Regions from separate parts of the Nocardioides aquiterrae genome, predicted to be linked through region 4. Evidence: predicted binding sites of a transcription regulator. Region 4 holds the regulator's gene; each other region holds the start of a gene.
The links. Region 4 encodes LexA, which represses DNA repair genes until DNA is damaged. Its sites were predicted from a motif close to TCGAACANNTGTTCGA; they were not measured.
Positions count from the first base shown of each region.

Region 1: the regulator LexA is predicted to act here: its motif matches at 4,851-4,866, upstream of ABD086_RS23305 (HNH endonuclease signature motif containing protein).
Region 2: the regulator LexA is predicted to act here: its motif matches at 1,909-1,924, upstream of ruvC (crossover junction endodeoxyribonuclease RuvC).
Region 3: the regulator LexA is predicted to act here: its motif matches at 2,123-2,138, upstream of ABD086_RS13615 (HNH endonuclease signature motif containing protein).

Region 1 covers NZ_BAAAJE010000030.1:190,574-197,573, forward strand. Annotated here, with positions in the region: gene ABD086_RS23285 (aldehyde dehydrogenase) at 1-1,319, shown strand, start outside; gene ABD086_RS23290 (LCP family protein) at 1,450-2,541, opposite strand; gene ABD086_RS23295 (AlkA N-terminal domain-containing protein) at 2,676-4,154, shown strand; gene ABD086_RS23300 (methylated-DNA--[protein]-cysteine S-methyltransferase) at 4,156-4,635, shown strand; gene ABD086_RS23305 (HNH endonuclease signature motif containing protein) at 4,941-6,290, shown strand; gene ABD086_RS23310 (VOC family protein) at 6,406-6,816, shown strand; gene ABD086_RS23315 (IclR family transcriptional regulator) at 6,956-7,000, opposite strand, start outside.
Region 2 covers NZ_BAAAJE010000010.1:19,578-26,577, forward strand. Annotated here, with positions in the region: gene pdxS (pyridoxal 5'-phosphate synthase lyase subunit PdxS) at 1-347, shown strand, start outside; gene pdxT (pyridoxal 5'-phosphate synthase glutaminase subunit PdxT) at 341-943, shown strand; gene ABD086_RS11835 (YebC/PmpR family DNA-binding transcriptional regulator) at 955-1,728, shown strand; gene ruvC (crossover junction endodeoxyribonuclease RuvC) at 1,941-2,462, shown strand; gene ruvA (Holliday junction branch migration protein RuvA) at 2,459-3,055, shown strand; gene ruvB (Holliday junction branch migration DNA helicase RuvB) at 3,066-4,157, shown strand; gene yajC (preprotein translocase subunit YajC) at 4,274-4,594, shown strand; gene secD (protein translocase subunit SecD) at 4,596-6,326, shown strand; gene secF (protein translocase subunit SecF) at 6,326-7,000, shown strand, end outside.
Region 3 covers NZ_BAAAJE010000014.1:14,517-21,516, reverse strand. Annotated here, with positions in the region: gene ABD086_RS13620 (nucleoside/nucleotide kinase family protein) at 1-697, shown strand, start outside; gene ABD086_RS13615 (HNH endonuclease signature motif containing protein) at 705-2,048, opposite strand; gene ABD086_RS13610 (hypothetical protein) at 2,483-3,688, opposite strand; gene ABD086_RS13605 (hypothetical protein) at 3,685-4,065, opposite strand; gene ABD086_RS13600 (hypothetical protein) at 4,385-4,735, shown strand; gene ABD086_RS13595 (hypothetical protein) at 4,735-5,037, shown strand; gene ABD086_RS13590 (aromatic ring-hydroxylating oxygenase subunit alpha) at 5,034-6,224, opposite strand; gene ABD086_RS13585 (hypothetical protein) at 6,272-7,000, shown strand, end outside; gene solA (N-methyl-L-tryptophan oxidase) at 6,969-7,000, opposite strand, start outside.
Region 4 covers NZ_BAAAJE010000006.1:548,239-555,238, reverse strand. Annotated here, with positions in the region: gene ABD086_RS09555 (SigB/SigF/SigG family RNA polymerase sigma factor) at 1-88, shown strand, start outside; gene ABD086_RS09550 (ATP-binding protein) at 12-938, opposite strand; gene ABD086_RS09545 (hypothetical protein) at 985-1,329, shown strand; gene ABD086_RS09540 (DUF3052 domain-containing protein) at 1,326-1,736, opposite strand; gene ABD086_RS09535 (LysM peptidoglycan-binding domain-containing protein) at 1,884-2,219, opposite strand; gene lexA (transcriptional repressor LexA) at 2,480-3,196, shown strand; gene ABD086_RS09525 (phosphatase PAP2 family protein) at 3,297-4,139, shown strand; gene ABD086_RS09520 (alkaline phosphatase D family protein) at 4,136-5,812, shown strand; gene ABD086_RS09515 (alkaline phosphatase family protein) at 5,809-7,000, shown strand, end outside.

The DNA of each region.
Region 1 (7,000 bases), on a different contig from region 4:
GTCCCCAGGACGCCGCACGGGCGGTCGCCAGCTCCCGACGGGCCTTCGACGAGGGACCGTGGCCGCGGATGGGCCGGGTCGAGCGCGCGGCGGCGATCCACCGGCTCGCCGACCTGATGGAGGAGCGGACCGAGGACCTGGCGAGGCTGGACACCACCAACATGGCGAAGCCTATCGCCCAGGCCCGGCACGACGTCGGCCGTTCGGTGTGGAACTTCCGCTTCTTCGCCGATCACCAGCGGGACCACTGCGGCGCGGTCTACCCGATGGACTCCGGCCACCACACCTACAGCGAGTACGGCCCGGCAGGGGTCGTCGCCGCGATCAGCCCCTGGAACTTCCCGCTGATGATGGCGAGCTGGAAGATCGCGCCGGCGATCGCCTGGGGGAACACCTGCATCATCAAGCCGTCGGAGGACACCCCCGCGTCGGTGACGATGCTCGGCCGGCTCGCGCTGGAGGCGGGGCTCCCGCCCGGCGTGCTCAACGTGCTCAACGGGCACGGTGCGCCCGCCGGGTCGTCGCTCACGGCCGACGACCGGGTGGACCGGGTCACCTTCACGGGATCGTCGGCCACGGGCCGGGTCGTCATGGCGTCCGCCGCGACCCACCTGGCGCCGGTGTCCCTCGAGCTCGGCGGCAAGGGCGCCAACATCGTCTTCGACGACGCCGACCTCGACAACGCCGTGCACTGGACGGTGGAGGCGATCTTCCGCAACTCCGGGCAGATCTGCCTGGCCGGCTCGCGCCTCTACGTCGCGTCCGGGATCTACGACGAGTTCATGGACCGGTTCGTGGCGGCCGCCGAGGCGCTCACGATCGGCGACCCGTTCGACCCGCAGACGCGGTTCTCGAGCCTCGCCAGCAAGAAGCACTTCGACAAGGTGTCGTCGTACGTCGACGGGGTCGGGCTCGACGGGGGGAAGGTGCTGACCGGGGGCGTGGACGAGGAGGGGCGGTGGCTGGTCCGTCCCACCATCGTCACCGACCTGCCGTTGACGGCGCCGGCCTACTGCGAGGAGATCTTCGGACCGGTGTGCGTGGTCAACAGGTTCGAGTCCGAAGACGAGGTCGTCGGCCTGGCCAACGACACGCGGTACGGCCTCAACGCCATGCTCTTCACCGAGAACCTCTCCCGCGCCCACCGGGTGTCGTCCCGGCTGCGCGCGGGCACCGTCTGGGTGAACTGCTTCTTCATCCGCGACCTGCGCACCCCCTTCGGGGGTGTCGGCGACTCCGGCGTCGGACGGGAGGGCGGCGACTTCAGTCGGGAGTTCTTCACCGAGCCCAAGGCCGTCGTCATGCAGATCCGGCGCTGACCGGCCGCTACCCACCGCGACGGTCGATGTCGCCGCGTGATCGGCGCGGTCCCGCTCCGCCTGCACGACCTGGGCCTCCGCGACGTCGCGCACGCCGTCGTCAACCTCGGCCTCCGGCCGTGAGGAGTCCTCAGGCGCAGAGCCCGTTCTCGGCGGCCGAGTCCTTCCCGCCGTTCGGGTTCTTGCCGCTCACCGCGCCCTTGCCGAACCGGCCGAGGGGCTCGTCGTTCTTCACCCTGTCCCACAGGACCTGTGCCTCGGGCGTGAACTGGAGCCGGCCCCAGTTCGGGTCGTCGACGGGGAAGTCGGTCGTGGGGGCGCTGACGAACTTGATGTGGCCGAGGTCGGCGTGCCGCAGCGACGCTGCGAGCTTGACCAGCTTGCCGGCGCTGGCCAGGTCGGGGCTGGCCTCCAGCGAGTCCGCCAGGCTGCTCGCGAAGTGGTACAGCCGGTCCGGCCGGGTCAGCGTCCCGGCGCCCATCACCTTGCCGATCATCGACGCGATGAACGCCTGCTGCCGCTTCATCCGGCCGAGGTCGGAGTTCGCGGTCGAGTGCCGCTCGCGCACGTACTGCAGGGCCCGGTCGCCGTCCAGGGTCTGGGTGCCGGCGTCGAAGTGGATGTGCGCGACGGTGTCGTCCACGGGCTTCGGGATGCACACCTCGACGCCGTTGATGGCGTCGACCATGTCCTTGAAGCCGCCGAAGTTCACGGCGATGTAGGAGTCGACGGTGATCCCGGTGACCGCCTCGACCTGCCGCGCCGTGCAGGCGGCACCGCCGACCGTGTAGGCGACGTTCCACTGCACGTCGGACGCGGCGGGCGCCGTCCCGCCGTCGGGCGTCCGGCAGGTGGGCCGGTCGACGAGTGCGTCGCGGGGGATCGAGATGCCGTACGCCGAGCGCCGGCCGTCCGCGATGTGCAGCAGGATCGTGGTGTCCGAGCCGCCCTCGCCGGCCTGGTTGTCGATGTCGCAGCCCGCGCAGGCGCGGGAGTCGGTGCCCATCAGCAGGATGTTCATCTCGCCGGTGGGCAGCGGGGCCTGCTTGCGGGGCTGGATGTGCTCGATCGGCGCGCCCGTGTCGATCTGCTGGTCGACGTGCTCATAGGCGAACACCACGGTCGCGCCGGTCACGAGTGCGACGACCAGCTCGGCCACGACGATGACGCGCAGCGCCGTCAGGCGGCGTCGGGGCTGGGTGCTCCGCCGGTCTTGGGGCAACACGGGATCCTCTCCGGACTCCCGAGATCCTCCCTTCACCCTACGGGCGCGCGCCAGCACCTCCGGAGGCGTAGGCTCACGGCCGTGTCCGATTCCCGCCAGATCAGGACGGCGGCGTCGGTCAGGATGGCGCCATGACCAGCCTCGACCGGGAGTCGTGCTACCGGGCCGTGAAGTCCCGGGACCGCCGCTTCGACGGCGTCTTCTACACCGCGGTCCGGACGACCGGCATCTACTGCCGCCCGTCCTGTCCGGCGCGCACCCCGGCGTTCCAGAACGTCACGTTCCACCCGAGCGCCGCGTCGGCCCAGGCGGCCGGCTACCGAGCCTGCAAGCGCTGCCTGCCGGACGCCACCCCGGGCAGCCCGGACTGGGACGTCGCGGCCACCGCCGCGGGGCGCGCGATGCGGCTCATCGCGGACGGCGTCGTCGACCGCGAGGGGGTCGACGGGCTGGCCCGGCGGGTCGGGTACACGCCGCGTCACCTGACCCGCATCCTCACCGCCGAGCTCGGCGCCGGACCCCTGGCACTGGCCCGCGCCCGCCGGGCGCAGACGGCCCGCGTGCTCATCGAGACGACCGAGCTCACCTACGCCGACATCGCCTTCGCGTCGGGCTTCTCCAGCGTCCGGCAGTTCAACGACACGATCCGCGAGGTCTACGCGTCGTCGCCGACCGACCTCCGCGGCCGCCGGGGCGGACGGCCCGCCACGGGCACGGTCACCATGCGCCTGGCGGTGCGCACGCCGTACCTCGGCAGCGCCCTGCTCGACTTCCTCGCGGTCCGGGCGATCCCGGGCGTGGAGGCCGCGGGCGACGGCTGGTACGCGCGCACCCTGTCCCTGCCGCACGGCACCGGCACCGTCCGCCTCGAGGTGCCGGACGCCGACGAGCCCGGGCAGACCGCGTTCGCGACCGCGACGTTCACGCTCGAGGACCTGCGCGACACCGCCGCGGCGACCGAGCGGGTACGCCGGCTGCTCGACGCCGACTGCGACCCCGTGGCCGTCGCCGACGCGTTCGCGGGCGACCCGCTGATCGGGCCGCTCGTGCGCGCCCGCCCCGGGCTCCGGGTGCCCGGCCACGTCGACGGCCCCGAGATCGCGGTCCGGGCGGTGCTCGGCCAGCAGGTCAGCGTCGCCGGCGCCCGCACCGTCGCGGCGCGCCTGGTCGCCGAGCACGGGCGGCCGCTGCCGAACCCCGTCGACGGGCTCACGCACCTCTTCCCGGACGCCGCGACCCTGGCGGCGCTGTCGCCCGAGGACCTCCCGATGCCCCGCGCGCGGGGCCGTGCCCTGGTCGCGCTGTGCGCCGCGCTGGCGAGCGGCGAGCTGGCGCTGGACCGGGGCCCCGACCGCGACGACGTACGCCGTCGCCTGCTGGCCATCCCGGGCATCGGCCCGTGGACGGCGGACTACGTCGCGCTGCGCGCGCTCGGCCATCCCGACGTCTTCCTGCCGACCGACATCGGCATCCGCGACGCGCTCGCCGGCCTCGGCCGCGCTCCGGCGACCGCCGCGCAGCTGGCCGAGGCCTGGACGCCCTGGCGGTCCTACGCGCAGCTGCACCTCTGGCAGTCCCTGACCCCCGAGACCCCCGGCAAGGAGAAGTGACATGTGGACCGTGATGGAGTCCCCGATCGGGCCGCTGCGAATCGTCGAGCACGACGGCGCGATCACCGCGATCGAGTTCTCGCCGTTCCGCGACGGCGACGGCCGGCCGCGCGGCGACCGTGACGACACCAACGCCCTGCTGGTGGAGGCCGTGCGCCAGCTGCGGGCCTACTTCGACCGCGACCTCAAGGAGTTCGACCTCCCGCTCGCGCCCGCGGGCAGCGCCTTCCAGCAGCGGGTCTGGGCCGAGCTCCTCGGCGTCGGCTGGGGCGAGACCGCGTCGTACGGCGAGATCGCGCACCGGCTCGGCATGACCAACGCCGCCTCCCGCGCCGTCGGCCTGGCCAACGGGCGCAACCCGATCCCGATCGTGATCCCGTGCCACCGCGTCATCGGCGCCAACGGCACGCTCACCGGGTACGCCGGCGGCCTCGACCGCAAGCAGCTGCTGCTCGGGCTGGAGCAGGACGCGCTCTTCTGAGTGCGCCGGCGGTCGAGCTTGTCGAGACCCCCGACGAGTGTCCGCGGCCTGCGGGCGGGTGTGGGGTTGCGATCGACAGGCACCGGCGGAGTACGGCGGGCGAGTGGTTGCGGTCCGCTCCCGGCTGACGGGTGGGCGCCGTCTCGGTGGTTGAGGTGCGAGCGGAGTGAGCCTCGAAACCACCTCGCCCACTCGCGTTGCCCCCAGGAACAGTCTCGAAAAGAATTTCGGAAAGTGTCTCACATTGCGAGATCTGAGGCGTGAATCAGGGCCCGATTGTCGGTGGTGCCTGGTGGACTCGGTACATGCACGAAGCAGACCTGGAGGCGATGACCGAGGAGCAGATCCTCGACTTCGCCGACACCTGCGCCCAGACCGCCCGCCGCGCCGAGGTCGACCTGCTGCGCGCCGCGTATCAGTGGGCGATCGTGCACGCACCCGACCGCCTCGACCCCGCGGCCGCCGCGCTGCCGGGCCGCGAGCAGGCCCGGCGGTACGGCGGCGCCGGGACCCCGGAGGTCACCGAGTTCGCCGCCGCGACCTTCGGGGCCCGGATCGGGCGGTCGACCTACGCGGGCCGGCAGCTGATCGCCGACGCCCTCGACCTGCACCACCGCCACCCCCAGCTGTGGGCCCGGGTCCAGGCCGGCGAAGTGCGGGCCTCGTACGCGCGGCACGTCACCAAGCAGACGCGGGACCTGACCCCGGAGCAGGCGGCGTACGTGGACGCCGGGGTGGTGGAGTCAGCGGACGGGCGGATCACCTGGAGCCGGTTCGAGGCCCTGGTCGAGGCCAAGGTCGCCCAGGCCGCCCCCGAGGTGGCGAGGGAGAAGGAGCAGCGGCGCGCGGCGGCCACCTTCGCGCGCAAGACCGCGAACGAGGGCCACGGGATGGCCTCGTTCCTGATCCGCGCCGACGTCGCGACCATCAACGCCCTCGACGCCGCCGTCACCGCCTTCGCCCAGCACCTCACCACCGCGTTCCCCGACGCCACCGACGACGAGCGCCGGGTCCTGGCGGTGCTGTTCCTGATCCACGGCACCACGATTCCCGAGGCATCCGACGAGCCGGATCTACCCGATGTGGCGGACCTGCTCCCGACGGTGGTGCTGTTCGTGCACATGTACGCCGGCGCCGACCGTGAACCCATCGTCCGGGTCGAGGGCCACGGCCCCGTGACCGAGGACTGGGTCCGCGAGGTCCTCGGGCCGAAGGCCAGGTTCACCATCCAGCCGGTGCTCGACATCGAAGGCCAAGCACCGGTCGATGCCTACGAGATCCCGGACCGACATAGGACGGCCGTGCGCCTGATGACGCCGGCCGACGTGTTCCCGTACGCCTCCTGCACCGACACACACATGCAGGTCGACCACACCATCCCGCACGACCACGGCGGCGTGTCCGGGATCGGGAACTACGGCCCCCTGACCACCACCCACCACCGGATCGAGACCCACGGCCACTTCGAGTGCCGACAACCCTTCCCCGGCATCTACGTCTGGCGCGACCCCTACGGCGCCTACTACCTCGTCGACCACACCGGCACCCGCCGGCTTCCCGGCACGCCCGCCGGACCCGAACCTGGCCGCCGGCCGTTCCTCGAGCTGTTCCAGAGCCCGATCCACCTCGGGATCTCACTCGACTGGGCCGCCTGACGCGCGGCACGGTGGTGGCCCTGTCGGTGTACTGCTCCGGTGTGCACCTCGTCGACAGGAACGCACTTTCATGCTGATGTCAGCGCGCGGCAGTCAGACGCCTAGCATCCGCTGGGTGACCGATCCCACGCCCTACCTTCATTTCGCTGGAACCGCTCGCGAGGCCCTGACCTCCTACGGCGAGGTCTTCGGCTGTGCGGTGCAGTTGCACACCTTCGCCGAGTTCAACAGATCCGACGGGCCGGTCGATGCCATCGCCCACGGGTACCTGATCGACGGACCGGTCGCCCTCTTTGCCGCCGACGTTGCCGGAGACGAGCCCGCATTTCGCTGCGAAGGGATGATGCTGGCACTGCTCGGCACGGCTCCGCCCGCGACACTGCGCAAGTGGTTCTCCGGTCTCTCTGAAGGCGGGCGAGTCCTGGACGACCTGCAGACGCGACCATGGGGTGCTTCCGACGGGCAGGTCATCGATCGCTACGGTCTGCACTGGCTCGTCGGTTTCGAGGTCGAGGACGGCGACTGACCTTCGACCAGACCCAGCTCGGCAGGGGTCCGGCGACTCATGCCCCCAGCGCGCCGCCTTGAGGGCGGCTACGCTCGCCCGGATCTGCGCGCTTGCGCTGTCGGAACAGGTGGCGCGGCGTCCAGGCCCTACGAAGAGGTCACTCCGCAGCCGCCCGCCGCAGCGACTCGCTGAGCCGCTCGGC
Region 2 (7,000 bases), on a different contig from region 4:
ACGAGCTGTTCGTGGCGGCCAAGGAGCTGCAGGCGCCGTACGAGCTGGTCAAGGAGGTCGCGGCGAACGGCAAGCTCCCCGTCGTGCTGTTCACCGCGGGCGGCATCGCGACGCCGGCCGACGCGGCGATGATGATGCAGCTGGGCGCCGAGGGCGTGTTCGTCGGTTCGGGCATCTTCAAGTCGGGCAACCCGGCGCAGCGTGCCGAGGCGATCGTCAAGGCGACGACGTTCTTCGACGACCCGGACATGGTCGCCAAGGTGTCGCGCGGGCTCGGCGAGGCGATGGTCGGCATCAACGTCGAGGAGATCCCGCAGCCGCACCGGCTGGCCGAGCGCGGGTGGTGAGCGCACCCACCATCGGCGTGCTCGCGGTCCAGGGCGACGTCCGCGAGCACCTGCGGACCCTCGCCGAGCTCGGCGTGACGGCCGTGCCGGTGCGACGGACGTCGGAGCTCGAGGCGGTCGACGGCCTGGTGATCCCGGGTGGCGAGTCGACCACGATGGCGAAGCTGGTCCGCACCTTCGACCTGTTCGAGCCGGTCCGCCAGCGGATCAAGGACGGCATGCCCGCCTTCGGGACGTGCGCCGGGATGATCATGCTCGCCGACCGGATCGAGGACGGCGCACCGGGGCAGGAGACGCTGGGGGGCCTCGACATCACCGTGCGGCGCAACGCGTTCGGGCGGCAGGTCGACTCGTTCGAGGGCGACCTCGACGTCGCCGGCCTCGACACGCCGGTGCACGCGATCTTCATCCGCGCACCGTGGGTCGAGGCGGTGGGCGGCGACGTGGAGGTCCTCGCTCGTGTGGGGCAGGGTCAGGCCGCGGGTAGGATCGTCGCGGTCCGTCAGGGTTCGCTGATGGCGACGTCGTTCCATCCCGAGGTGGGTGGTGACTCCCGGGTCCACCGGTTGTTCGTGGACCTGGTCCGAGCTGAGTAGAAGAGGGACGCATGTCTGGCCACTCCAAGTGGGCGACCACCAAGCACAAGAAGGCCGCGATCGACGCCAAGCGCGGCAAGCTGTTCGCCAAGCTGATCAAGAACATCGAGATCGCGGCGAAGATGGGCGGCCCCGACCCGTCCGGCAACCCGACCCTCTACGACGCCATCCAGAAGGCCAAGAAGCAGTCGGTCCCGAACAAGAACATCGACTCCGCGGTCAAGCGCGGCGGCGGTCTCGAGAGCGGCGGCGTCGACTACGAGACGATCATGTACGAGGTCTACGGGCCCCAGGGCGTGGCGCTGCTGGTCGAGTGCCTCACCGACAACCGCAACCGCGCGGCCATGGAGGTCCGGACGGCGGTGACCCGCAACGGCGGCACCATGGCCGACCCCGGGTCGGTCTCCCGCCTGTTCACCCGCAAGGGCGTCGTGGTGGTCGAGAAGGCCCAGGAGCGGGGCGGCAAGCCCTGGGAGATCAGCGAGGACGACATCCTCGAGGCCACGCTGGACGCGGGCGCCGAGGAGGTCACCGATCTCGGCGACACCTTCGAGATCCAGTCCGAGGCCTCCGACGTGGTCGCCGTGCGGACCGCGCTCCAGGCCGCCGGCATCGACTACGACTCCGCCGAGGTCCAGTTCGTCGCCACCATGGACATCCCGGTGGCCGAGGTCGACGTGGCCGGCAAGGTCTTCCGCCTGGTCGACGCCGTCGACGACCTCGACGACGTGCAGAACGTGTTCAGCAACGCCGACATCCCCGACGAGGTGCTCGAGTCCATCTGAGCGAGCAGCGAGACGCGACGAAGGAGCGGCTCGCGTCGCTCGCCAGGTTGAGGAAGCGACGCGACTGAGGAACGAAGTCGCGCGAGCGCCTCGAAACCCGCTAACTCGAAAAGCAGCCTCGACCCCGGCATCAGGGCGTGTCCTGCGAACGACCGGGGGAGTTGACCGTTAGCGTGACCTCCGAACACCTGTTCGGACGGAAGGTCATCGGAATGCGCGTGCTGGGGATCGACCCCGGACTGACCCGCTGCGGCATGGGCGTGGTCGAGGGCTCGGTGGGGCGACCCCTGACGCTGGTCGACGTGAACGTGCTACGCACCTCGTCCGACCTGCCGGTGCCGCAGCGGCTGGTGACGATCGAGAAGGGCGTCGACGCCTGGCTCGACGAGTACGCCCCGGACGCCGTCGCCGTCGAGCGCGTGTTCGCGCGCTCGGACGTCAGCACGGTGATGGGCACCGCCCAGGCCAGCGGCATCGCGATGGTCTGCGCCGCGCGGCGGGGCCTGCCGATCGCGCTGCACACGCCGAGCGAGGTCAAGGCCGCGGTGTCCGGCAACGGCCGCGCCGACAAGGCGCAGGTCGGGGCGATGGTGACCCGGATCCTGCGCCTCGACGCGATGCCGAAGCCGGCGGACGCCGCCGACGCGCTCGCGCTGGCCATCACCCACATCTGGCGCGGAGGCGCCCAGGCCCGGATCGACGCCGCGCTCGCGGCAGCAGGGAGGAAGCCGTGATCGCGTTCGTCTCCGGCAGGGTCGCCGCCGTCACGCTGTCGAGCGCGGTGCTCGAGGTGGGGGGAGTCGGGCTCGAGGTGATGTGTACGCCGGGGACGCTCGCCACGCTGCGCACCGGGCGCGAGGCCACGCTGCCGACGAGCATGGTCGTGCGCGAGGACTCGCTGACGTTGTTCGGGTTCGCCGACGACGACGAGAAGCAGACCTTCGAGCTGCTGCAGACGGCGTCCGGCGTGGGACCGAAGCTCGCCCAGGCGATGCTCGCGGTGCTCTCCCCGGACGACCTGCGGCTCGCGATCGCCGGCGACGACGCCAAGACCTTGACCAAGGTGCCCGGCATCGGCCAGAAGGGCGCCCAGCGGATCATCCTCGAGCTCAAGGACCGGATCGGTGCACCCACCGGCGGCCGCGCCGCGGCCGCGCCCGCGGCCGGTGCACCGTGGCGCGGGCAGGTCCACCAGGGACTGGTCGGCCTGGGCTGGTCGGCGAAGGACGCCGAGAAGGCCGTCGACGCGGTCGCCCCGGAGGCCGGCGACGTCCCGGACGTGGCGGCCCTGCTCCGTGCCGCGCTCCGCACGCTCAGCAAGGCCTAGGAGACCCGGCATGCACGAGGACGAGCTCACCGAGGACGACCTGACCCGGGCCGAGAGCAGCCACCTGCGCTCGCTGACCGCGGCGGAGGCCGAGGGCGACGAGCGGGCGGTCGAGGCCGCGCTGCGGCCGCGCACCCTGGACGAGGTCGTCGGCCAGGTGCGGGTCCGTGACCAGCTCGGCCTGGTGCTCGAGGCGGCCCGGCGCCGCGGCCGGGCGCCCGACCACGTGCTGCTCTCCGGCCCTCCGGGCCTCGGCAAGACGACGCTGGCGATGATCATCGCCGCCGAGATGGGCGCGCCGCTGCGCCTGACCAGCGGCCCGGCAATCACCCACGCCGGCGACCTCGCGGCGATCCTGTCGGGCATGAACGAGGGCGACGTCCTGTTCGTCGACGAGATCCACCGCATGTCCCGGCCCGCCGAGGAGATGCTCTACATGGCGATGGAGGACTTCCGGGTCGACGTCGTCATCGGCAAGGGGCCGGGCGCCACCGCGATCCCGCTGGAGATCCCGCCGTTCACCCTGGTCGGTGCGACCACCCGCGCCGGCCTGCTGCCGGGCCCGCTGCGCGACCGGTTCGGCTTCACCGCCCACCTGGAGTTCTACGAGCCCGACGAGCTCGACGAGATCGTGCAGCGCTCCGCCCGGCTCCTGGACGTGCACGTGGTCGACGACGGCACCGCCGAGATCGCATCCCGCTCCCGCGGTACGCCGCGGATCGCGAACCGGCTGCTCCGGCGGGTCCGCGACTACGCCCAGGTCCGGGCCGACGGCGTCGTCACGCTGCCGGTCGCGCAGGCCGCGCTCGACCTGTACGAGGTCGACCAGCTCGGGCTGGACCGGCTCGACCGGGCCGTCATCGACGTGCTCTGCCGCCGGTTCGGCGGGGGACCGGTCGGCATCTCCACGCTCGCGGTCGCGGTCGGTGAGGAGCGGGAGACGGTCGAGGAGGTCGCGGAGCCGTTCCTGGTCCGCAACGGCTTCCTGGCCCGCACCCCGCGGGGCCGCGTGGCCACCCCCGCAGCCTGGGAGCACCTCGGGCTGACCCCGCCGCCACCGCCGGTGCCGGCCGAGGGCGACGCCACCCTCTTCGAGGACTAGCGAGGCCGGGCGCACCCGGGATTCGTGGCGCTCACCACCCTCGCGGTTAGACTTGCCCGTCGGTCGGCCCGGTCCGGGTCGTGCCGCCCCCTGACCCGTGCTCGAGAGGTTGTTTCGTGCTGGAGTTGCTGCCGCTTGTCGGCATCGCCCTGCTCTTCTGGCTGTTCATCATCCGCCCGGCCAGTCGGCGGCAGAAGGAACTCGGCCGGATGCAGTCTTCGTTGGAGCAGGGTGACGAGGTCATGCTGACGTCGGGTGTCTACGGCACCGTGCGCCGGCTCGAGGACGACCACGTGCTGGTCGAGATCGCGGACGGCGTCGTCATCAAGGTCGCCCGCGGCGCCATCGGCACGGTCGTCTCCCAGGCGGACCGGCCGGACGGCGAGCCGGCCGAGAACGACGAGACCGGCTCGGTGGCCGGACCCGAGGAGAACTGAGATGGCACGCACGACCGCGCGTCCCGGTCGCACCCTGGTGGTGTTCTTCCTGGCGATCGCGATCTCCTACGGGCTGGTGGCCCTCGCGGGGACCTGGAAGCCGGCGCTCGGCCTGGACCTCAAGGGCGGCACGCGGATCACGATGATCGCGAACGGCAGCCCCACCAAGGAGCAGCTGAACGAGGCCGCCAGCATCGTCGACAGCCGGGTGAACGCCACGGGTGTCGCGGAGGCCGAGGTCACCACGCAGGGCAGCCAGATCATCGTCGTCGAGGTTCCCGGCGACACCTCGAGCTCCCTGGTCGACACCGCGACCCGGGTCGCCCAGCTGCGGTTCCGCACCGTGGCCTGCAGCAGCCAGGCACCCGGTCCGTGCGGCAACGGGGCGGCTCCGACCCAGCTGCCGACGAGCCAGCCGAGCGCCTCCGCCAACCCGTCGGGCAACCCGTCGGGTGCGGCATCGAAGGGCGCGAGCCCGAAGAACAGGCCGGCCGTCGCGGCGCCCAGCAAGACCCCGAAGCCGAGCACCGGCCCGTCCCAGTCGCCGTCGCAGTCCCCGTCCCAGTCCCCGTCCCAGTCCCCGTCGCAGTCCCCGTCGCAGTCCCCGTCGGGCTCGCCGGGCGCGACCGGCCAGGACCCGGCCAAGCTGGGCCTGGCGTTCATGAACAACCCCGGCCAGGACGCGATCGCGGCGTACAACAAGTACTCCTGTCCCGCGACCAAGCCGGTCGCCGACGACCCGAAGACGTTCCTGGTCACCTGCGGCACCGACGAGAACGCCGGCACCAAGTACCTGCTGTCGCCCGCGCTGATCGAGGGCACCGACCTCACCGGCGCCGACGCGGTCGTCCCGCAGAGCCAGGTCCAGTGGATCGTCCAGCTGAGCATCGGCGGCGAGGGCAAGAAGGTGTTCTCCGAGCTGTCGTCGGCCATGGCGGGCAGCAACCAGCAGTTCGCGATCGTGCTCGACGGCAAGGTCATCTCGGACCCACGGTTCGACTCGGCGATCACCAACGGCGACGCGCAGATCAGCGGCAACTTCACCGAGGCCACGGCGAAGAGCCTCGCCACCAGCCTCAAGTACGGCTCGCTGCCGATCTCGTTCGGGAAGGACGGCATCCAGGTCGAGCAGATCGGTGCCTCCCTGGCCGGTGACCAGCTCACCGCCGGCATCACCGCCGGCCTGATCGGCCTGCTGCTGGTGATGATCTACTGCCTGTTCTACTACCGCGGCCTCGGCCTCGTGGTGATCGCCTCACTGATCGTGGCGGGCGCCGTGACCTACGCGATGGTCCTGCTGCTCGCCAAGACGGCGGGCTTCACGCTCACCCTGCCCGGCATCGCGGGCCTGATCGTCGCGGTCGGCATCACGGCCGACTCCTTCATCGTCTACTTCGAGCGGATCCGCGACGAGATGCGGGACGGCAAGTCGATGCGGGTCGCGGTGCAGGCCGGCTGGAAGCGCGCGCGGAACACCTGCCTCGCGGCGGACACGGTCTCGTTCCTCGCCGCCGTCGTGCTGTACATCTTCGCGGCCGGCGTCGTGAAGGGCTTCGCGTTCGCGCTCGGCCTCTCCACGCTGATCGACGTGGCGATCTTCTTCTGGTTCACCCACCCGATGGTGACCCTGCTCGGGAAGTACCGCTTCTTCAACCACGGCCACCGCCTCTCGGGCCTGAGTGCCGAGACGCTCGGGGTCGACCGCATCAGCACGGCTGGAAGGACGGTCTGATGGGCAAGTTCTCGCGTCTCGGCAACGACCTCTACTCGGGCCGGCGCTCGATCGACTTCGTCGGCCGCAAGTGGCTCTGGTACGCCCTCTCGGGTGTCATCGTCCTGGCGGCGGTGCTCGGGTTGTCCGTCAAGGGCCTCGACATGGGCATCGAGTTCGTCGGCGGCGCCGAGTACAAGGTGCAGCTGCCCGCGGGCCAGGCCACCCAGGACCTGGCCGACCGGCTCCGGGAGGACATCGCGGCCACCGGTATCGACGCCGCCCAGCAGCCGGTGGTCACGACCAGCGGCAGCGGCGGCACGAACTCGATCATCGTGCAGGTCAAGCCGGTGACGAACGACGAGAGCCAGCAGATCGTGCGGGTGATCACCGAGGTCACCGGGGCCACCCAGGCCGACATCCAGACGACGGAGATCGGACCGAGCTGGGGCAAGGAGATCGCCAAGCGGTCCGCGATCGGACTGGCGGTCTTCCTGGTGCTCGTCGTCCTGTTCATCTGGGCGTACTTCCGCGAGTGGAAGATGTCGCTCGCGGCGATCGTCGCCCTGCTCCACGACATCGTGATCACGGTCGGGGTGTACGCGCTGTCGGGCTTCGAGGTCACGCCCGCCACCGTCACCGGCATCCTCACCATCCTGGGCTTCTCGCTGTACGACACCGTCGTGGTGTTCGAC
Region 3 (7,000 bases), on a different contig from region 4:
GTCGACCTGGCGCCAGCCGGTGCCGCCGGCGGCCTCGTCGTCCCGGTCCGACCTGGTGACGCGGGTGGCAACGGAGATCCTGGCGCGCTCGGAGCGGCGGCTCCGGGTCGCCGTCGACGGCCGGACCGCAGCCGGCAAGACCTCCTTCGCCCACGAGCTCGCAGCCGCCGTCCGAGCGCTCGGTAGACCGACGTTGCGGGCGTCCCTCGACGACTTCAAGCACCCGTGGCAGCACGCGAGCGAGCACGGGTACGACCGGGTCTCCGGCGTGGGCTACTACCGCAACGCCCACGACCACGCCTCGGTGCGACGCCTGCTGCTCGAGCCCGCCGGACCGTCGGGGTCGGGCCAGGTCGTCCTGTGCGCGCACGATCCCCTGACCGGCAGGGACCACCGCGACGTCGTCGTCCGGGCCGGCCCCGACGCCGTGCTGATCGTGGACACCGTCTTCGCGTTCCGGCCGGAGTGGGACGACCTGTGGGACTACCGGATCTGGCTCGAGGTCGCTGCCGTTCAGTCGCTGGACCGCGGCGTCGCGCGCGACAGCTCGAGGGACGGCGCGGACGAGGCGACCCGGGTGCACCGGGACCGATACGCGGTTGCCGAGGCGATCTACCTCGCGGAGGTCGGCCCCGTCTCGCGGGCTGACGTCGTCATCGACAACCACGACTGGGCGGCACCGTTCGTGATCCGGTGACCCGACCTCACGCTGCCCACCCGGGGTCGATCTCCATCCGGAACGGGGCGCGGTAGAGCTCGATGACCTGGGGTCTGCACCGGTGCGGGACGTGCCGGGTGCCGGTGTGGTCGACCAGGTAGTACGCGCCGTAGGGGTCGCGCCAGACGTAGATGCCGGGGAAGGGTTGTCGGCACTCGAAGTGGCCGTGGGTCTTGATCCGGTGGTGGGTGGTGGTCAGGGGGCCGTAGTTCCCGATCCCTGACACGCCGCCGTGGTCGTGGGGGATGGTGTGGTCGACCTGCATCGGGCTGCCGGTGGAGCCTGCGGTGCAGGTGGCGTAGGGGAACACGTCGGCCGGCGTCATCAGGCGCACGGCCTGGCGATGTCGGTCCGGGATCTCGTAGGCGTCGACCGGGGCTTGGCCTTCGAGGTCGAGGACCGGCTGGATGGTGAACCTGGCCTTGGGGCCGAGGACGTCGCGGACCCAGTCCCCGGTCACGGGGCCGTGGCCCTCGACCCGGACGACCTTCTCGCGGTCGGCGCCGGCGTACATGTGCACGAACAGCACCACCGTCGGGAGCAGGTCCGCCACATCGGGTAGATCCGGCTCGTCGGATGCCTCGGGAATCGTGGTGCCGTGGATCAGGAACAGCACCGCCAGGACCCGGCGTTCGTCGTCGGTGGCGTCGGGGAACGCGGTGGTGAGGTGCTGGGCGAAGGCGGTGACGGCGGCGTCGATGGCGTTGATGGTCGCGGCGTCGGCGCGGATCAGGAACGAGGCCATCCCGTTGCCCTCGTTCGCGGTCTTGCGCGCGAAGGTTGCCGCCGCGCGCCGCTGCTCCTTCTCCCGGGCGACCTCGGGGGCGGCCTGGGCGACCTTGGCCTCGACCAGGGCCTCGAACCGGGTCCAGGTGATCCGCCCGTCCGCTGACTCCACGACGCCGGCATCGACGTAGCCGGCCTGCTCCGGGGTGAGGTCCCGCGTCTGCTTGGTGACGTGCCGGGCGTAGGAGGCGCGCACTTCGCCGGCCTGGACCCGGGCCCAGAGCTGGGGGTGGCGGTGGTGCAGGTCCAGGGCGTCGGCGATCAGCTGCCGGCCCGCGTAGGTCGACCGCCCGATCCGGGCCCCGAACGTCGCGGCGGCGAACTCGGTGACCGCCGGGGTCCCGGCGCCGCCGTACCGCCGGGCCTGCTCGCGGCCCGGCAGCGCGGCGGTCGCGGGGTCGAGGCGGTCGGGTGAGTGCACGATCGCCCACTGGTAGGCGAGCTGCAGCAAGTCGGTCTCCGCATCCCGGATCGTGTCGGCGCAACAGGACGCGGCATCGAGGATCTGCTCCTCGGTCATCGCCTCCAGCTGTCCTTCGTGCATGCCTCTAGTCCAGCAGGCACCACCGACAATCAGGCCCTGATCCAGGCCCGATATCTCGCGATGTGAGACACTTTCCGAATCTTTCTTCGAGTCTTTACTTCCGGTGTGCGGCCACCCGCCGGCGGTGCGCCGGGAAGCAGCCGCGACCCGACGTCCGCCTCCCCCGTCGCTGCCATGTCGGTCGCAACCCGAGCCGACCGGAGCGGGCCGGCAGCGGGGGCGCCCGTCAGCCGCGCGTGCGCCGGGCCAGCGCGCCGACGAGCGCCGCCACCAGGCCGGCGGCAATCGCGACGACCACGAACACCACCAGGGTCCGGAAGCGACTTGCCGAAGAGCCGGTGTGGGGATGCGAGCCGGTCGCGCTGGAGTCAGAGTCCTGTCCCCGTGGATCGAGCCGCCGCGATCCGTGTGGGCAGTGTCAACGACGCAGACAGCTACGCGGCGACGCGCCACCCGACCTCGACCCAGGCCGCCCCGGCGGGGCACTGCTTGGTCGCAGGGAAGGCGACGAACACGACGCGATTCGGGTCGGTGCCAGCAGGTGGTTCACCCACTGCGAGTGCTGATCCAGTCCGCTCGCTCCAACAGGCGGCGTCCAGGTCGGCTGCGGGAACTCCGAGCGCGTCAGCAGCGGTCTTTCCGTCAGGGAAGGTGACGACTACTGCCGACGGCAGTGCTGGCAGCACGGAGCCGACCGACGGCTGAGCGAGGGCGTCGTCGAGGACCTTCGTCTGCAGCGAGCGGGTGTGCGTTTGAGCGGCATCCACCATCTTGTAGAACTGCTGAGTTCGGGCGTCAGCGACCGTGTTAGCCCGTTCAGTCCTCGCGTCAGTCAGTTTCGCATCGCGAACGCTGCTGTTGTTGATGACCGTGGCGGTCGTGAACCCGACCACCGCAAGAACCATGCCGGCCACGGCGAAGATCGCTGCTCTGCGGGACGCGCGGCGCAACTCGACGGTTGCCACGATGTCTTCAATCTGGCGCCGTTGCTGACCAAAGAACCGCACCCGTGCCAGTTTGTCGGGCGGCGGCGCCTGCCCTTGCTCCCAGTAGGTCTCACGAAGGTCCTTGACCAAGTCTTCGTTAGCCCGGTCGAACGCTGTGATGTCCGCGTAGCCGAACAGGGAGGACGCCGGAACGACGAGCTTCCCTTTCCTTCCGCCGTGCTTCTTGCTGTTCCACCTGTTCTGACGCTCAACGGCATCCGCGACCAGGACCTTGCTCTTCGCACGTAGGCTCACCGGAATCATGAGGAGCATGCCGACGCCGACCGCAAATGCGACAGCCGCGGCAACGACCGCGTAGGTCTCTCGCTGGCTGAGGTCACCGGTTCCGAGGGTCTTGGTGAGGGAGTACGTGCCCAAGGCGGCGGCGAGCCCGCTCAGGGTCGTGATGACACCACCCCACTGACTAACGAGCCCCGTTCGCCATGAGTCTCCGGAGCTGGCGTCCTCGCCGGCTGCCTTCTCAGGGTCCTCTCTAGCATGCGGCTTTGGGTCCTCGGCGGGTGCCGGTTGCGCGGGCGCAGGCGCTGGGGCGGCCCCTGCGCTCTTCGCAGCGCCCGCCTTGGCTGCCGCATAGCCGCCACCGGCCGAGAGAGCTGCGGCCAGCGCGATGATGAGCGCTTCGCTTTCGTTCACAACCGGTCCGCCCGAATCATTCGGTCCGAGGTGGACAGATCGCGCACATCCAGGTCGGCCAGGGTCTTCGCTTCCGTCGCTTCAACCAGCGGCGAGGTGACCTCGATCCGAAGTGACACAAGATTGCCGTCAGCGTCGGGGAACTGAGCGAGGTGGTAGCCGGCCTCTTTGGGCACCACCACCGTTGCACCGCCCGCGTACGCGGCCTTGGCTGACGCGTAGATCTTCCCCTTGTCCGCCACGGCGCCCTCGAAGTCCACCTTGATCCAGCCTCGCGGCTTGTGGAGTTCCCAGAGCACCCCATCGATCTGTCGAAGGGGCAGAAGAACAACTATCGGTTCAAGCTCGCTCTTTGCGAGTTCGTCGTCGTCCGGCATCGTCGCCTCCAGGTTGACCGGTCGCTACAGTGCTTTGTACCTCGGGCAGCGTCGGGCGTCTCTAGCCCATGTGGACCATCGCGGTCCGTTGATGTGGCCGCCGCCTTCTCGGGTTCAAGCCCTGTTCCGAGCGCGCGCGGACCTCAGCTCGGGCGCCTGGACCGAGCCTCGCCAGGCAGTCCTGGGTCAAGGCAACAAGCAGCCCATGAGTGCGCCGCTGCTCAGGTCCGCTCACGGTCTGCGATCACGGCCGGAGGTCCCGGCGCGCCCCGTGATCCGGGCATCGACATCGCCCTCAGCTGCGACCTAGCGTCGCGACATGCCCATCGTCGAGGTCACCCACGATCCCGCCGTCCCCGCGGCGACCCTGCAGCGACTCGCCGACGCCCTGCCCCACGCCGTCTCGCTGGCCGTCGCGTGCCCCGAGGAGCCGTACGACGGCGACCTGCGCCCGGGCGACGTCGACCTCCGCTTCCGGGCCAGGGGTGAGCGCGACTCCGGCGGTCTCGACGTCGTCGTCGAGGTCCGCTCCAAATGGTCCGCCGGCCGCGCCGAGTCGCTCCAGGAACGATGCGACCGGCTCCGCGACGCGGTGGTGGACGCGGCAGGCACGACGAGCGTCGGCGTCTACCTCGCGATCCCCGTCGCCGCCTGGGCCCAGGGCGAGTGATGTCTCCCGAGGAGATCGGCGCCTACGCCGAGTCCCTGCTCGGGGTCAAGCGCAAGGGCACCCAGGCGCGGCCGGCGTGGTACGTCGACGACCGCCTCGTCGTCCGGCTCCAGGACCCCGACACGGCGGTCATCCGGGTGCCGCTCCACGATCGCGAGGCGCTGCTCGACGCCCACCCCGACACCTTCGGCGTCCCGCCGCGGATGGAGGCGCACCACAAGGTGGAGGCCTACCTGGCGCACGCGGACCCGGCGGCCGTCCAGCAGGCGATCCGGACGGCCTGGGAGTTCCAGAGGCGCTAGACCACGGCGTCCTTGTGCGTGTAGTCGTGCACCGGCAGCCCGGCGTACGCCCGGGAGACAAGCGCCACGAACCGCTCGACGGCGTCCTCGCGCGGCGAGAACGGTCCCGGCGCATAGTGCGGGGACTCCAGGCCGCGCTGCACGGACTCGCAGGCGGCCCAGTCCTGGCGGTTGGTGAGGTCCCAGAACTCCACCGCGAACGCCGGGTCCGGCACCGAGCCGTCGGCGGCGGGCAGCAGGTACCAGGAGCACTCGATCCAGGTCCGGCCCGGCGCGAGCGGCACCAGCCGGTGCGTCATCACGTAGTCCGGGTGCGGCGAGATCAGCAGGTTCGGCAGCAGGTGCAGGTACTCGACCGCGGTCGGCGACACACCCGGGATCGGCAGTCCGTTCGACTCCCCCGTCAGCGACATCGTCGCCATCCCCTCGCGCAGCACCATCGAGCCGCCCACCCACGCGCCGGGCGAGTCGTAGTTGTCGCCGGACGTCGGCGGCGTGACCTGGCACAGCTCGGGGTGGATCAGCGGGCAGTGGTAGCACTCGTGGTAGTTCTCGGCGACGATCTTCCAGTTCGCCGCGATCTCGTACGAGTGCCGCTCGGCCAGCACGAGCCCGGCCGGGTCGTACGCCGACACGATCCGGTCCAGGTCGCCGATCCAGTCCGCGAACGGCGCCACGTCCGGGTCGCCCAGCCGATGCAGCGCGTGCCCGAACACCCAGCCGTGCCACACCTCCACCGGCAGCTCCACCAGCGGGTACGCCGCCGCGTCGAACCCGGGCTCGTCGCGGTAGCCGGGCGCGGCCACCAGGTCGCCCGCGAGGTCGTAGGACCAGGCGTGGTACGGGCAGACCACCGACCGCCGGTCCGAGGCGGCCCCGTCCGGGAGCAGCTCGTGCGCCCGGTGCCGGCAGGTGTTCGCGAACATCCGCACCCGGCCCGACGACGCCGTCAGCAGCGCGGACACGTCGCCCACCATCACCGCGCGCTGGGTCGCCGGCTTACCGTCCTCGAGCGCGTCCGGCAGCAGCTCGTCGAGCCGGCCCAGGCAGGTCCACCCGCCGGCGAACAGGTGCCGCCGCTCCCACGCCAGCACCTCCGCCGAGGTGTAGGCGACCGCTGGCAGCATGGCGGGGACGGAGCCGCCTCGGGCACGCACCTCGTCCTGCAGACGTACCAGATCGCTCATCGGGCCCTCGTCATGTATGGATTGTGCCGCTTCCCGAGGAGGACGACATGCTGAACCTGACGACGGCCACCTTCGAGCGGCCGGCCGACCTGCGGGACCGCACCGACCCCGCGGTGCTCTACGCGCGGTCCTACCTGCTGATCCGCACCGTGGTGGGCGCGATCGGCGTCCTGCTCCCGTTCGTGCTCTGGGTGGTCGACGCCCTGGTGCTCCGCGGGTCGCTCACGGCGCGCGGCTCGCTGAGCGCCTACTACCACTCCGGCGCCCGCGACCTCTTCGTCGGCGCCCTCTGCATCACCGGCTGCCTGCTGCTGACCTACCTGGCGGCCCAGCCGCGGACCTGGGACTACTGGCTGAGCACGCTCGCCGGCACCGCCGTCCTCGGCGTCGCGCTGCTGCCGACCAGCCGGCCGGCCATGTACGGCGGGCCGCCCACCCCGCTCCAGGAGCGCTGGGGCGAGCAGACCGTCGCCGCGATCCACTTCACCTGCGCCGGGGTGTTCATCCTCAGCCTGGCCGCACTGTGCTTCGTGTTCGCGCGCCGCGACCAGCGGTACGGCGGCGGCCACCCGCGGCTGCACCGCGCGTGCGGCATCGCGATCCTCGCCGCGGTCGCGTGGGTCGCCCTGGGCCGCGCCGTCGACCTCGACATCGGGTGGCTGACGTCGCTCTACGCGGGCGAGGTCGGGTCCGTGTGGGCCTTCGGCACGGCGTGGCTGGTCAAGGGCTTCGACCTGCTGCACGTCACACGAGCCAGTGCGCGGAGTACGCCGGGT
Region 4 (7,000 bases):
GGAGATCGGCGTCAGCCAGATGCACGTCTCCCGGCTGCTGGCCCGCCTGGTCGCCCGGCTGCGGGCCGAGCTGACGGTCGCGGCGTAGCCGCGGCGGTCAGCGCCGCCGAGCCGACGTCCAGGCTGAACCACGAGGTCGTCCCGGCCTCGTCGTGGTCGGAGCCCCAGCTGTCGGCGAGCGCGTCGACCAGCTGGAGGCCCCGGCCGAACACCCGCAGCGGGTCGTCGTCGTCCACCGGTACGGCGTCGCCGGCGATGCCGTGGTCGCGCACCTGCACGGTGAGCACGCCGTCGGCGAGGCTGACCGTGAGCACCGAGTAGGTGCCGGCGTGGACGAGCGCGTTGGTCACCAGCTCGGACAGGCACAGCTCGGCGGCGTCGCGGTCGTCGTCGCCCACCCGCCACGCGATCAGCAGCCCGCGCAGGAAGTGCCGGGCCCGGCCCGCGGACTGTGGGTCGTCCTCGAGCCGGAGCGTGGCGTCCTGGGTGATGCCGTCGGGCTCGGGCGCCAACCGCACCCGGCGCAGCGAGTCCGCGATGCGGTGCGCCGCGGCCTCGAGCTGCTCGCGCTGGTGGTCGTCGAAGCGCTGCTCGGCGTCGAAGTAGAGCACCACGCCGCCGATCGGCGCGTGCCGGCCCGGCAGCGGCAGCACCGCCAGGGCGACCGTGCCCTCGGCGCGCTGCCGCTCGGCCATCCCCGCGAACCGCTCCGGCAGCGCGTCCAGGCCGCCGAGCAGGGGAACGCCGGTGCGCACGACGGTCGTCAGCGGCACGTCGTCGTACGCGTCGATGTGGCACCAGGGACCACCGTCGCTGGAGCGGAACCGCAGCCGGCGGCCGCCGCCCTCACTGAGCGCGACCGCGGCCCGGCGCACGCCCGGGATGCCGATCAGCTCCCGCAGCGCAGCGCTCACCACGGTGTCGACGTCCCCGGACACCCCCCAACGTTAAGACACCTCGGGGCCGATCGGAGACAATGAGCCCGTGGCGTCGGGGAGCGGGAACAAGCACGCGGGATCGCGCCGGGGGCCGCGCCCCAAGCGGGGCTTTCAGCCGGTGCTGCTGCTCGCGCTCGGCATCACCGCATGCGTGGTCGCATGGGGGTACCTCGTGTACGCCGCGATCGACTTCGGCTCCACCGCCCGCAGCGGCGAAACCAGGGCGTGGTGGTTCCTGGCGCTGGCGTCGGTCGGCGCCGTGGCCTGCCTGTTCGTCGGGCTGATGCTGGTCGCGCGGGTGCTGCGCCGCCTCGGCATCACCCGGGGACCCTCGCCCACCCCGCGCGACGACGAGCCGCGGCCGATCGGCGGGCGCCGCGCCGCCCGCTAGCCGCGCCGGTCGGCGAGCCTCCGCACGAACTTCAGCCCGGACCAGGTGTCGTCGATCGCGGCGACCTTGACGTCGACGAACCCGAGCCGCAGCCCGAGCTCGCGGACGACGTTCTCGTCGAGGTCGCTGGCGATCCCGAGCGCCCGCTGCGCCGCCTTCTTGGGCCAGCACACCCAGACCATCCCGGCGGACGAGGTGCGCTCGAGCAGCGCCGGCAGCCGCTCGGACAGCCGGGCCAGGGTCGTGTGGAAGGTCAGCGTGACGTCGGCGGCCGCCGGGAGGCGGCGGACGACGCGGGCGCCCGCCGTCTCGAGCGCCAGGTCGCCCGGCGCGCCGTCGAGGAACACGACCTGGCCCTCCCGGATGCCGAGCTTGCGCTCCAGCGGGGTGCCTGAGTAGCCGGCCATGGCCCGAAGGTAGACCAGAAGCCGCGACGGGCGGGACCTGGTGGTCCCGCCCGTCGTCTTCCCCGGTTTCGCACGGCCGGGGTCGAGGCGGCCGTGCGAAGTCTTCAGTTGCGCGATGGTGGTTTCGAGGCTCGCTTCGCTCGCACCTCAACCACCGATCGGGACGACCAGCTTCTGGCCGGCGGTGAGCATGCCCGAGTCGAGCGCGTTGAGCTTCTGGATCTTCGCCACCATCGCCCGCACGTCGCCGTCGTCGGCGAGGCCGGCGGCGATCTCCCAGAGAGTGTCGCCGGAGCCGACCACGACCACGCGGGTCGGCTCGGGGGTGCCGGGCTCACCGGTGCCGACGGCGCCGGAGGCCAGGACGAAGCCGACGGCGAGGACGACGAGCAGCGCCAGGGTGAAGACCGCGAGGCGGCCGCGGCGGGTCAGCCGCACGGCGCCGTGCTGGTGGTGGAGGGGGCTGGCGGTGATCGCGCTCATCGGTGGCTCCTGGGGAAGTGAGGTGGCCGGGTGGTCGACACCAGTTCTAGAGGCGGCCACCGACAGTCCTCGCGGACCGGTCTGGACCGGACTCTCGATCAGGTGTTCGATCGAACGTGTGTACGACGTTAGAGCACGTGTTCGAACGACACAAGGACCGACGCGAACATTTGTTCGAACGTGTCGCGAAGGTCCCGGCGGCGACACGCCGTTCGAACAGATGTTTGAACCCGGACGGTCCGGAGGACTACCGTTCGCCCATGGCCACCCAGAAGAAGGTGTCGGAACTGCCCGACGGTCCGCCCGACGCGACGGGCCTGACCCCGCGCCAGCAGCGGGTGCTCGCCCACATCAAGGACTCCATCGAGAAGCGCGGCTACCCGCCGTCGATGCGCGAGATCGGCGAGGCGGTCGGCCTGACCAGCTCCTCGAGCGTGGCCCACCAGCTCAAGACGCTGGAGGAGAAGGGCTTCCTCAAGCGGGACCCGAACCGGCCCCGGGCGCTGGAGGTCTTCCTGCCCGAGGTGATGGCGGCGCGGCGCTCGATGTCGGCCGCCGAGGAGAGCGTGTTCGACGAGACCGGGGTCGGCGACGCGGTCCCCGCGGCGGCGTACGTGCCGGTCGTCGGCCGGATCGCCGCCGGCGGCCCGATCCTGGCCGAGGAGCGCGTCGAGGACGTCTTCCCGCTGCCCAAGCAGCTGGTCGGCGACGGGCAGCTGTTCCTGCTCGAGGTGCGCGGCGACTCGATGGTCGACGCGGCGATCTGCGACGGCGACTACGTCGTGATCCGCCAGCAGCCGACCGCCGAGAACGGCGAGATCGTGGCCGCGATGATCGACGGCGAGGCCACCGTCAAGACCTTCCAGCGCAAGGACGGAAAGGTGTGGCTGCTGCCGCACAACACCGCCTACGATCCGATCGACGGCACCCATGCCACCATCCTCGGTAAGGTGACAGCAGTGCTGCGCCGGGTCTAGACGGCACCTGAACCCTCGGGGAATCCCTGACCAGACCCTGGTGTTGGTTCCGGGCAAGCCCCGGATGTCCGCAGGAGGGTGCATGAACAACGCTGGTGCTGTGACCACAGCACCTGCGTCCTACGCCCGGAACCGGCGGCACACACCGCGGTGGGTCCGGGCGATCTTCGAGGTCGTGCTCGTGATGGGCCTCTGGGTGCTGTACAGCCTGGCCCGCCTCCTCGCCGACACCAACATGGACCCCGCGCTGCAGCGCGCCAACGAGCTGCTGCACCTCGAGGGCCTGATCGGCATCCAGTGGGAGATCCCGCTCAACCAGCTGTTCACCGACCACCGGATCCTCGGCCTGGCCGGCAGCTACTGGTACGCGACCCTGCACTACGTCGTCACCGCCGCCGTGCTGATCTGGCTGTGGCGGCTCGGCGCCGACCGCTACGGCCCGGCCCGCCGCGCGCTGGCCGTCGGCACCCTGCTCGGGCTGCTCGCCTACATCTCGCTGCCCACCGCTCCCCCGCGCTACGTCGCCGGGTACGTCGACGTCCTCAGCCTGCACTCCGCCGACGGCTGGTGGGGCGCCGACGCGTCCGCACCCCGCGGCCTGGGCGGGCTGACCAACGAGCTCGCGGCGTTCCCGTCCCTGCACGCCGGCTGGTCGCTGTGGGTGGCGCTCGCGCTGCAGCTGTACGCGGCCCGCTACTGGGTGCGCGCGCTCGGCTGGATCTACGCCGTCGGCACCGCCGTGGTCATCGTCGGCACCGGCAACCACTGGGTGATCGACGCGGTGGTCGGCTGGATGGTCATCATCGCGGGCTGGGCGCTGGCCGAGGCGATGGGCCGGATCCCGCTGGACCGGCTCCGGCCCTCGCGGTGGCGCCGGCGAACACCGGGTGAACTCACGGAACGGGCGGAACCCGGAGAGGCGAGCGTCGTTACCGAGGCGTGACGCCTCCGCACGTACGACGCCGCACCGTCCTCGGGACGGCCGCCGCCACCGGGCTCCTCGGGGTCCCCGCCAACCCCTCCTTCGCCGCGGCCGGCCGCGACCGGGTGTTCCAGCACGGCGTCGCCTCGGGCGACCCGCTGTCCGACGCGGTGCTGATCTGGACCCGGGTGACGCCGACCGCCGCCAGCACGCCCGGGTCCGGGCAGGGGCCGAAGGTCGACGTGTCGTGGGAGGTGGCGACCGACGGCCGGTTCCAGCACGTCGTCCGCCGCGGGACGTTCGCCACCGGCCCCAGCCGCGACCACACCGTCAAGGTCGACGTCACCGGGCTCGCCCCGGCGACCTGGTACTTCTACCGGTTCCGCTGCGCGGGCGTGACCAGCCGCACCGGCCGCACCCGCACCGCGCCCGCCCGCGACGACCGGCCCGACCACCTGCGCTTCGGCGTGGTGTCGTGCGCGAACTGGCAGGCGGGCTGGTTCTCGGCGTACCGCGGCCTGGCCGAGCGCGACGACCTGCACGCGGTGGTGCACCTCGGCGACTACCTCTACGAGTACGCCCCCGGCGAGTACGGCTACGGCTCCTCCGACGAGGACATCCGCACCCACGTGCCCGGCCACGACATGGTGTCGCTGGACGACTACCGGCAGCGGCACGGGCAGTACAAGACCGACCCGGACCTGCAGGACCTGCACGCGAAGTACCCGTGGATCATCACCTGGGACGACCACGAGGTCGCCAACGACCAGTGGGCCGACGGCGCGGAGAACCACGACGACGCGACCCAGGGCGCCTACCCGCTGCGCCGGGCCCGCGCGCACCGCGCGTACGACGAGTGGATGCCGGTGCGCCTGGACGGGACGGCGCGGCTGCGCGACGGCGACCGCCTCTACCGGCGGTTCCGGTTCGGGCGGCTCGCGGAGATCAGCATGCTCGACCTGCGCAGCTACCGCAGCCGGCAACTGCAGACCGAGGTCCCGCAGCCGCTGCCGGTGCCCGACTCGGGCGTCAGCGACCCGGACCGCACCATCACCGGCCGGCAGCAGATGAGCTGGCTCAAGGAGTCGCTGCGCCGTGGCCGGGCGCAGTGGAAGATCGTCGGCAACCCGGTGATGATCGCGCCGGTCGACTTCGGCGCGGTGCCCCACGACCTGCTCGACCCGGTCAACGACGTGACCGGGCTGCTCCCCCGCGACGGCAGCCCGTACAACGTCGACCAGTGGGACGGCTACACCGACGACCGGCGCGAGGTGTTCGAGCACATCCGCGACCACCAGGTCAGCGACGCGCTGTTCCTCACCGGCGACATCCACTCCGGGTGGGCGGCCGAGCTGCCGTACGACGCCTCGTCGTACCCGGTGGGCGACAGCGCGGGCGTGGAGTTCGTCTGCTCGTCGGTCACCTCGAACAACCTCAAGGACATCACCGGCACGCCGCCGCGCACCACCAGCCTGGCGGTCGAGCAGGCGATCCTGGCGAACAACCGGCACATCAAGTACCTCGACTTCGACAGCCACGGGTTCTCGGTGCTCGACGTGACCGCCGAGCGCGCGCAGATGGACTGGTACGTCATCGGCGACCGAGCCGACCGGGACACCTCGGTGCAGTGGTCGGTGTCGTACCGGACCCCGACCGGCACCGCGCGGGTCGAGCAGGCGGCCGAGCCGCTGTGACCACCCCGACCGGCCTGGGCCGCCGTACCTTCCTCGCCACCGGCGCGGGCGTCGTCCTCTCGACCGCGGCCGGGGCGCCGTCCCTGGCCGTCGGCGGCCGGCGCCGGCGCGCGTACGTGCTGGTGGTCGACGGCTGCCGCCCCGACGAGATCGACGGCGACCTGACGCCGAACCTCGCCGCGCTGCGCGACGGCGGGCTGCGCTTCCCGCAGGCGTCGTCGATGCCGGTGATGGAGACGATCCCCAACCACGTGATGATGATGACCGGCGTGCGGCCGGACCGCTCCGGCGTCCCCGCGAACTCGGTCTACGACCGGGCGCTGGGGGCGGTGCGCGACCTGGACCGGGCCTCCGACATCCGCTGCGACACGGTCATCGAGCGGCTCAACCGCAGGGGTCTCACCACCGGCACGGTGCTGAGCAAGGAGTACCTGTACGGCGTGTTCGGCGCCCGCGCCACGCACCGCTGGGAGCCGCAGCCGACGGTGCCGGTCAGCGGGCACGCGCCGGACGCGGCCACGATGGAGGCGGCGCTGGGGATGCTCGACGAGCTCGACCCCAGCCTGATGTTCGTCAACCTCGGCGACATCGACCGGTTCGGCCACGGCGACCTGTCCGGCACCACCCTGCAGGTCGCGCGGCGGTCGGCGCTGGCCGACACCGACCTGCAGGTCCAGCGCTTCGTCGACGCGCTGAAGTCCTCCGGGCGCTGGGAGCACTCCGTCGTGATCGTGCTCGCCGACCACTCGATGGACTGGTCGCTGCCGGACCGGGTGATCAGCCTGGCCGCGCCGCTGGCCGCGGACCCGCTGCTGGCGGGGCACGTGCAGATCGCCGACAACGGCGGCGCCGACCTCCTCTACTGGACCGGCCCGCGCCGCCACCGCGAGGAGGCGGTCCGCCGGATGCGCGCGGTCGCCCGCGCCCAGGACGGCGTGCTCGCCGCCTGGGACCGCCGGGCCGACTGGCTGCGGCTCGGCCCGGAGGCCGGCGAGGTCGTGGTGTTCTGCCAGGCCGGATGGCGGTTCAGCGACCCCGACCCGGTCGGCTCGAACCCGATCCCCGGCAACCACGGGCATCCGGCCACCCGGTCGATCCCGTTCTTCATCGGCGGCGGCCACCCCGCCGTACCAAAGGGGAAGGCGACGCCCCGCGTGGCCCGCACCCTCGACGTGGCCCCCACGGTCG